One region of the Paenibacillus sp. FSL R5-0519 genome, then DNA from elsewhere that is predicted to be linked to it. Evidence: predicted binding sites of a transcription regulator. Region 1 holds the regulator's gene; each other region holds the start of a gene.
The links. The regulator Rex, encoded in region 1, represses fermentation and respiration genes when NADH is low (regulators of the CRP and FNR family bind a similar motif). The targets are predictions, from matches to a motif close to TTGTGAAATATTTCACAA.

Region 2: a site for Rex is predicted at 1,605-1,622, ahead of nirB (nitrite reductase large subunit NirB). Genes of this name have one in related genera too.
Region 3: a site for Rex is predicted at 1,569-1,586, ahead of pflB (formate C-acetyltransferase). Genes of this name have one in related genera too.

The regions. Positions count from the first base shown of each region.
Region 1 is NZ_CP150234.1:2,360,281-2,363,500, reverse strand. Features, by position in the region: gene MKY73_RS10860 (amidohydrolase) at 1-1,130, opposite strand, end outside; gene MKY73_RS10855 (redox-sensing transcriptional repressor Rex) at 1,117-1,770, opposite strand; gene dinG (ATP-dependent DNA helicase DinG) at 1,991-3,220, opposite strand, start outside.
Region 2 is NZ_CP150234.1:1,688,789-1,692,008, forward strand. Features, by position in the region: gene nirB (nitrite reductase large subunit NirB) at 1-1,515, opposite strand, end outside; gene MKY73_RS07570 (metal-dependent hydrolase) at 1,792-2,499, shown strand; gene MKY73_RS07575 (hypothetical protein) at 2,724-3,047, opposite strand.
Region 3 is NZ_CP150234.1:2,133,372-2,136,591, reverse strand. Features, by position in the region: gene pflB (formate C-acetyltransferase) at 1-1,486, opposite strand, end outside; gene adhE (bifunctional acetaldehyde-CoA/alcohol dehydrogenase) at 2,182-3,220, opposite strand, start outside.

The DNA of each region.
Region 1 (3,220 bases):
AAGTGTGCCTGTTCAATGTCCAGGGCGATGAAATCAGCCTTCATGCCTGCCTGAAGCGCTCCGGTATTGTTCAGGAAGATGGATTTAGCACCATATGAAGTTCCGAGTAGTAATGCTTCGCCCGCTGGCACGGCAGTCGGATCACCAGACACACCTTTGTGGATCAATGCAGCCAGTCTCATTTCTTCAAACATATCCAGGTTGTTGTTGCTTGCCGGTCCGTCGGTTCCGAGTGACACGGTAACTCCCGCTTTCAGTAACGCAGGCACCCGCGCAACGCCGGAAGCGAGTTTCAGGTTACTTCCCGGGTTATGGGATACAGCCACATCATGGCGGGCCAAAATTTCAATCTCTTCGTCATTGAGATGCACCGCATGTGCAACCAGGGATGGACGGGAAAAAAAGCCCAGTTTCTCCAGATGTGCCACAGGACGCAGTCCATAGTCTGTAACGTTCTGCTCCACTTCACGAAGCGTTTCCGACATATGTGTATGCAGAGGAAGGTTAAGATCATTTGCGACCTGTACAAGCTTCTCTATGTAGTCAGGAGGGCATGTATATGGTGCGTGTGGAGAGATTACGGTTGTGATGCGACCATCTGCCTGTCCATTCCACTCACGCGCAAACGCTGCCGACTCCTCCAGCTTCCGCAATTGCTCTTCTTCCGAGCACAGCCCGATTACACCACGTGCCAGTGCTGCTCTAACGCCGGATTGTTCCACAACTTTGGCAACCTGATCCATATGATCATACATGTCCAGGAAAGCTGTAGTTCCGCCTTTCAACATTTCAAGCACGGATAGCGAAGTTCCCCAATATACGTCTTGAGAAGTCATTTTTGCTTCCATCGGCCACATTTTTTCCTGCAACCATACTTGTAATGCAAGATCGTCCCCGTGTCCTCTGAGCAACGACATCGCTGCATGACCATGCGTATTGATCAGACCCGGCAGGAAGAACAATCCTTTTCCATCCACTTTGGTACAATTTTCGTCTCCATCCGGCAATGTCTCACCAATATGCACAATCTTGTCATTCTCGACAACCATGTATCCATGAACCACGTTCCATGTAGTGCCTTCATTAACGGCAAATTTGCCGTTGTGAATTACCCATCTATTTGTTGTCATCTTCCTCGTCGTCCTTTCCAGTCTCCAAGTAATAGGCCAAACTAAGCAGATCCGTTGTAAAGTCAGCATGGTGAATGCGGATATGTGGCGGTGTTTTTAGAATGGTTGGTGCAAAATTAAGAATCGCTTCGATTCCCGATTCAATAAGTTGATCGGCTACATTTTGAGCTTCCGTATCCGGAACTGTAATAATACCGATGCGGATGTTATCCGTCTTAACCGCTTCCGTCAATTCATTCATTGGTTTTACCGTCAAGCTGTTGATTTGACTACCAATCTTCGGTCCATATGCATCGAATACAGCAACAATCTTCATGTTGTCTTTCAGATAAGCGTTGTAGTTGGACAGGGCCTGTCCCAGGTTACCCGCACCTACCAGAGCTACATTAATTTGCTGATCAATTTTGAGAATGTGACGAATTTTCTCGATCAAATAGGATACATCATACCCGATCCCTTTTCGACCAAAATCACCGAAGTAAGCCAGATCTTTTCGAATTTGGGCCGGATTCAGATCCAGCCTTTGTCCAAGCTCTTGAGAAGAAACAGTAGCCACCTCACGCTGATGCAACTCGTTCAAATAGCGCAAGTATACAGGCAGACGTCGTACCACCGCTTCCGAAATTTTATCCGATTTCATTCTTGCTCCCCCTTACCAATGCCACGATAAAATAATAGATGAAAAGATGAGCATTCTGTATAAACTCAAAGATAGACGCGTGACATTTTATACAGAATGCTCCTTGTAATTTAGGTTATAAGTTCTTACGTGCAACTGCTTTAATCGGATACGGAAATATCTAATAAAGTTTAACGCCAAACGATAGTGTCATGCAATGATATACGAACAAAATTAACCATTATTCTTGTTCATTAAAAGGTTTTTCTAACCACTCGGTAATTCGTGGAACCATCTGCTCCGTGAGCATATGCTCCATTTTAGGACCAGGTAATGAATATAAAAAGAATTTGCCATAGTACGCTTCGATCACACGTGTATCATAAACAATGACAATACCTCTGTCCTTCGCTGTTCGCACCAATCGGCCAAATCCTTGCTTGAAACGAATGACCGCTTGCGGCACAGACAGTTTCATGAATGGATTTTTCTTTTGCTCCTGGAGCAATTCACTCTTGGCTTCAACCAACGGATGATTTGGCGGCTGGAAAGGCAAACGCACAATAGCGAGACAGGTCAGTGCTTCTCCCGGGATATCTACACCCTCCCAGAAGCTGCTGGTGCCCAGAAGTACCGTGGCTTTGGCCTCCTGGAACCTGCGAGTCAACTTGGAGCGGCTTCCACTGTCCACACCTTGGCCCAACAACGAAATGTCGTTACCTGACAGTGCCTCTTTCAGCGGATCATAGACCTGGCGCAGCATCTTGTATGAAGTAAACAGAACCATCATGCGGCCACGAGTGGCAATTGCGGTCTCTGCGAGTGATTGCACCAGCATATTGACAAAGTGCGCATCACCCACACTGCCTTTCACACTCGGGAAATCACGCGGAATCACTAGAAGTGCCTGATCGCGATAATTAAAAGGTGATGGCAGCATCGACGTTAACAGCCGATTATTCTCAGAGGCTTCCTGTAAGCCAAGCTGCTCAATCATGAACTGGAATGACTTATCTACAGAGAGCGTAGCCGATGTAAGCACAACACTTTTCTTTTTATCAAAGAACAAATCCTTCAGTTGTGCACTGACATCGACAGGTACGGCGTACAGTTGAAGAGATTTACTGCGGAACTGACCGCTGGCTTCCATCCAGTACACCGTTTTGGCATCATCCATACGCATGAAGAATCGCAGATTCTCCTTCAATGTGGTCAGATCTTTCAGCAGTCCTGTAATGTCCGTAATCAGACTATCCGATTGATAATCATCCTGATCCTCTTTCACCTCAAGCAGCAATTTGTCCCCTTTGCGAACCAAATCGCCCAGAGTCACATAGATCTGGTTCTCCAGATCCTGCAACTCCTGCCATTTCGCTGGTTTCTGAGATGCCTTGAGGCGCAGGGAAAATTGCCCTGTCTCTCCCGGTGAAGCATCACTTCGTTCAGGCAAAAGACCGAACAGGGCATCGCT
Region 2 (3,220 bases), 670 kb from region 1:
GGTTGATTGCAATCCCTTTGCACGAATCTCGGCTACAATCTCATCCCGTCCCATGGAAGTACATCCGCATATTCCCTGTTTGGCTCCACTGCTGAAGCTGTCTCCAAGCACATATTGCAGAATCTGTTCCACAACAGGCTTACATCCACCGCAAGAGCGGGTTGCACCCGTACAGGCTTTGATTTCATCTACAGTAGTCAGGCCCTGGTTGGTAATGACATCAACAATCGTTCCTTTAGTGACCCCGTTACATCCGCAGACGATTTCGTCTTCCGGCATCGTTTCAACAGAGGTTGTTTTCTTATGACCGCCGCAACCTGTACCCATAAGTGAGCTATACAGTTCTTCAGTCATTTCAGTCTGATGTTTGATCAGTTTCTGCAATTCGGCAGAATCCGTAATGTCACCGAATAGAACGGCACCAACCATTTTATTATCGCGGAGCAGAATTTTTTTGTAGGTCCGTTTCCAGTCGTCTTTATGCGAAATGATGGTGTGCTCAGGACTGTCGATGAATTCACCAGTTGAAAAGACGTCCACACCCGAAATTTTCAATTTCGTTGATACTACAGAGCCTTCATACGGAGCGGTCTCCACACCGCAGATATGTTTCGCGAGAATCATGCCTTGCTCGAACAATGGGGCAACGAGGCCGTAACATACCCCTCGGTGCTCTGTACATTCCCCAACCGAATAGACATTCTCAAGGGAAGTCTGCATGTAGTCATTCACAACAATACCCCGGTTCACTTCCATACCGCTTTCACGGGCTACAGCTGTATTCGGTTTGATCCCTACAGCCATGACCACAAAGTCAACATTCAGTACGGAATCATCGGCAAAACGAATGCCTTCAACCCGTTCACCGCCAAGCAGTTCGGAAGTCTGTGCGCCCATTTTGAACCGCATTCCCTGACGCTCCAATTCGGCCTTTAACATGGCTGAAGCTTGCGGATCGAGCTGACGCTCCATCAGATCTTCCATCAGATGTACTACGGTAACCTCCATGCCAAGTTGTACCAGACCTTTGGCCGCTTCAAGACCCAGCAGTCCGCCCCCGATCACGGCCGCTCGTTTGTACTGTTTAGCAGCGTCGAGCATGACGTTACAATCGGCGATATCACGGAAACCAACGACACCTTCTTTGTCATGCCCCGGTACGGGGAGAATGAAGGAGTTGGAGCCTGTTGCAATGATAATTTTGTCATAAGGAAAGCGAGTTCCATCCTCTGTAATGACCTCAAGTGTATCCGAATCAATTCGGGCTACAGTTGTTCCAGTATGGAGAGTAATACCATAATCTTCATACCAGTGGAGATCATTCAGCACGATGTCATCCAGTGTTTTACTGCCTTCCAGTACATATGACAACATAATGCGATTGTAGTTAGGATAGTGCTCTGTGCCAAAAACGGTAATATCAAATCGCGTAGTTAATTTCAAAATTTGTTCGACGGTACTGATTCCTGCCATACCGTTACCAATGATAACGAGTTTCTCTTTTTTTCCGTTCATGTGTGTATGCCTCCTTGAATAGACGCTGTACATTACCTGCAATTTTAGTGGTTTATATTTGAAATTATACAAGGTGTTGACGACAAATTATGTGATTTAATTCACTAATAAAGATAGAAGAGTCATAAATTTAATAGTGTGAGCCCCATCACAGAAAGTGATATTTATTTTTATATAAATAAGAAATACGAACTATTGTTCTTGTTTTGGTTTCGTTGTACTATCAAAAGTGGGCTATGTATGTTCCCTATTTCTTCGAAAGGACGTTTTTGCATCATGATGGGAAGATCCCACCTGATTATCGGGACAGGCGTTTCGCTATCTGTACTTCAGTTGGCTGGTATGCCGGTGACTGCACCCGCAGTTACGGTTGCTCTGATTGGTTCGTTATTGCCTGACATCGATGAGCCGAATTCGCTGCTGGTATCCAGAGCCTTGCCTAACAGTCTGATCAGGTTTTTACAGACGATTCTGTTGCCCACAGCTGTCTTTGTGTACTTTTATGTTCATGCCAAACCATGGAACCTGCTGCTTGCAATCCTTATTGCGCTCGTGTCATTCCTGCCTTCGCGTTCACTTCGCAAAGTGTTGATGTTTGCTATTGGACTCGGTTTGGTGTTCTACGGACACGCATTTGCCCCGTGGAATCTGATTGCAGGTAGCCTGCTTATGCTGTGCACCACGCTAACGCATAGGGGATTAACGCATACCCTATACGGCACCGCGATATGGGGTGGTTTACTCTACAGTACAACCCAGCAGCAGGGACCAGAGATCTGGGTAGCGGGAGGCACAGCGTACGCGATGCACTTGTTGGCCGATTCATTAACCAATCGTGGCATTCGTCCGTTACCACCGCTCAAGTGGCGCATACGAGCCAACCTGATGAGTACAGGAACCAAACATGGAGCCGTTGTAGAGAATGTCTGCATTGTGCTCACACTCATTTTGGCGTGGTTTGCGTTCTCGCCATTATTTCTGTAATGACCAAATACCAGTCCTGTTTAAGGACTGGTATTTCTTTTTTGTTCTTTTACCTGTAAGCCATGAGAGGATTATGGGGGTCAACTCGTTGTTGGTGTGCTTGATAAACCGTCAAGATCAGAAGAGCCAAATGCAAATAAAACAACAAGAATAAGCACAATTAATAGCTCGGCAAATCCGATTCCGTCAAACTCGGACATGACATGCACCTCATTTCTTGGCAATTAAGAATTGATCCTCTGTTGAAATGCCTGTATAACATCATTAAGCGTCATATCGCCGCCAGTTTCATCCAGGAATTGTACCAGTTTGTCTGAATTGGAGGGTGTGACCTTTTGAAGTGTTTTATATTGACCAACCAATTCTACAACCAATGTAGCCTCACGAAACAACGTGACAGCATCCACTCTCAACTTTCCGCTCACCAATAGCGCTGCTACAATCAGTTCGAGATTTTTCCCTTTAAGGCTTCCATTAAGGAGGGTATTAGCAGCGTTTGGTTTTTTGTTAGAACCTTTATTTGATTTTCCGTTCCTTCCCACTGCCATAACAGGTCCCCCACTGGTTGGTGTTTGGTTATCGATCTTCCATTATCGTATATCTTATGTGTGCATTCTCCATAATGTTCGACCTATTAATCTAGTTGATTAAAACCAAAAAAAGAGACATCCCGGTCTGACGGGACATCTCTTTCAGGTACATCATACTTAAGCACTTTCCG
Region 3 (3,220 bases), 230 kb from region 1:
GAATGACGTTGAGGGTGTTCATATACAGCTTCGCGAGCCACTCCATCATTGGTTTGAAGCGTTTCATAACCTCATTGTAATCCAGCACTTCGCTTGTAATGGCAGGATACTCCGGTCCAACCTGTGCTCCGGATTTCTCGTCACGGCCACCGTTGATCGCATACAGGAGAGCTTTGGCCAGGTTGGCACGAGCACCGAAGAATTGCATTTGTTTACCGATCTTCATCGCCGATACACAGCAAGCAATACCATAATCGTCTCCATAGATTGGACGCATCAGATCATCATTTTCGTACTGGATTGAACTGGTTTCAATGGATACTTTGCTGCAATAATCTTTGAAAGCTTCTGGAAGCTTCGTGGACCAGAGTACAGTCAGGTTCGGCTCTGGTGCAGGTCCCAGGTTGTGCAGGGTATGCAGGAAACGGAAGCTGTTTTTGGTTACACGTGTTTCACCATTTACAGACATACCACCGATGGACTCCGTCACCCATGTTGGGTCTCCACTGAACAATTCGTTGTAATCCGGTGTACGCAGGAATTTGACGATCCGCAGTTTCATTACGAAATGGTCAACGAGTTCCTGAGCCTGTTCTTCGGACAAGATGCCTTCTTGCAGATCACGCTCAATGTAGATATCCAGGAACGAAGATACACGTCCCAGAGACATCGCAGCACCGTTCTGCTCTTTGATGGCAGCGAGATAACCGAAGTACAACCATTGGAATGCTTCTTTTGCTGTTGTCGCTGGCAAGGAAATATCGAACCCGTGCATATCACCCAATTGCTTCAATTCTTGCAATGCACGAATCTGCTCAGACAATTCTTCCCGCAGACGAATGACATCTTCATCAATGACATCAACTTCGAGTGCGTTCAATTCGCCTTTTTTGTTACGGATCAGGAAGTCTACCCCGTACAAAGCTACACGACGATAGTCACCGATGATCCGGCCACGGCCATACGCATCTGGCAGTCCTGTAATAATCCCTGCTTTACGCGCTGCACGCATATCGGAAGTATAAGCATCGAATACACCTTGGTTATGTGTTTTGCGAATATTCGTAAATATATCAATGACGCCTTGAGGCAATTCGAAGCCATATGCTTCACATGCATCAATCATCATCCGGATTCCGCCTGTTGGTTGAATGGAACGTCTGAATGGAGCATCGGTCTGAACACCGACAATCTGCTCTTTGGACTGATCCAGATAACCTGGTTGGTGAGAAACAATTGTCGCTGGTGTGTTCACATCAACGTCAAGGACACCGCCGTTATCCCGTTCTTTTTTGGTCAGATCGGATACGATCTCCCACAATTCTTTGGTATTCTGGGTTGCACCCGCTAGAAATGCTTCATCACCGTAATACGGAGTCAAGTTGTGTGCCAGAAAATCATTCACATCTACGGATTTGGTCCATGTTCCTTTGGTAAAGTTTCTCCAGCCTGTTTGTTGTTTGACATCTTTTTCAATCACCGACATCTTAATCCCTCCACTAATTTGGATTTCTGGACACATAACATCTTGCTTCATTCGTAGCATTGTGTGCCCAGAGCCGCGATTAATGTGAATTGTTTCACATAAACCGGATCATGTTCTCTCTACTTGGGAACCGGAACCGCGGGATGAATGTTTTTCTTACATTTTCAGTATACGTCTTGGGGCTTTCATCATCTGTGATTTTTGTCACAAAGTCAGTGAACTAACTCACTCCACCTGCGCTGTGTCCCATTGAACACCTGTGGTAATTCACACTTGGTCACTCCGTGGAGAGAATAACCTTCCGATCACTGTTATCCCTGGATTTTTTTGATTCACCTTTTCGAAGGTGAAAATCCAGTGATAAAGGCGAGCGCTTCGCTTCTTCAGGTTTTTTCTCTCCCCTCCGTTATCGTGTGAATATCTGGTTCAAACAGCCACATCACGGATTCCGTGCCACCTCTTTTAGAACCTTTTGCTCCGTTGTACTTGGAGCAAAACAAATCTTCAAATCTTTTCTCGAAAAACGGACGCTACGCCTTCTCCGTTTTTCTGCCCACTTTCCCGTTTGCTCACTTACTTGTTTATCACCTCCTTTCCTCATTGTGTATTATTTCTGCGAATATACGGCAATCGGGGCTCCCCTCTCGGGGAACCCTGATCTTCTTGCCGTAAGGCACTCTCTTCATTCTGATGTGTTATTCAAACTTTCCGTAGAAAGCGTTGCGGTATACATCAGCCAGTTCAGTTACCAGCGGCAACTTCGGATTGGCGGTTGTACATTGGTCTTCGAAAGCACGGTCTGCCAGATAATCCACATGTGCTTCAAAGTCTTTGGCATCGAATCCGATTTCCTGGAACGATTCTTCAATGCCCAATGTTTTGTTCAGTTTGCGAATGGCATTGATGAGACTGGTTACGCCTTCTTCTGTCGTACGTGCAGGCAATCCCAGAATCCGGGCAATCTCGGCATACCGCTCATCCGCTACAAAGTGCGAATATTTCGGGAACGATGCAAATTTGGTCGGTTTTTTCGCGTTGTAACGAATAACGTGCGGCATCAGGATTGCATTGGTGCGTCCGTGTGCGGTGTGATACTGACCGCCCCATTTGTGCGCCAAGCTGTGGTTAATGCCCAGGAATGCATTGGCAAACGCCATACCGGCAATGGTGGAAGCATTATGCATTTTCTCACGCGCCAGTTTGTCACCTTGCAGTGCCGATTTCTCCAAGTATTGGAACACCAGTTGAATGGCTTTGATCGCGAGTCCATCCGTGTAATCATTCGCCATAACAGATACATAAGCTTCAATTGCGTGAGTCAGTACGTCCATACCTGTATCCGCAACGGCTGTTCTAGGCAGGGAGTATACGAACTCCGGATCGACAATGGCTACATCTGGTGTCAGCTCATAGTCGGCCAATGGATATTTGGTATTCCCTTGATTTTTATCTGTGATAACCGCGAACGATGTTACTTCAGAACCTGTACCGGATGTCGTTGGAATCGCTACAAATTTCGCTTTTACGCCGAGACGTGGATATTTGTAGATCCGTTTGCGGATATCCATGAATTTTTGTTTCAGATCGTTAAAGTCCGTGTCCGGATATTCATAGAACAACCACATCGCTTTCGCAGCATCCATCGGTGATCCACCGCCGAGTGCAATAATGCAGTCTGGTTGGAAGCGGCGCATCATTTCGGTTCCGCGATCTACCGTTGTTGTGGATGGGTCT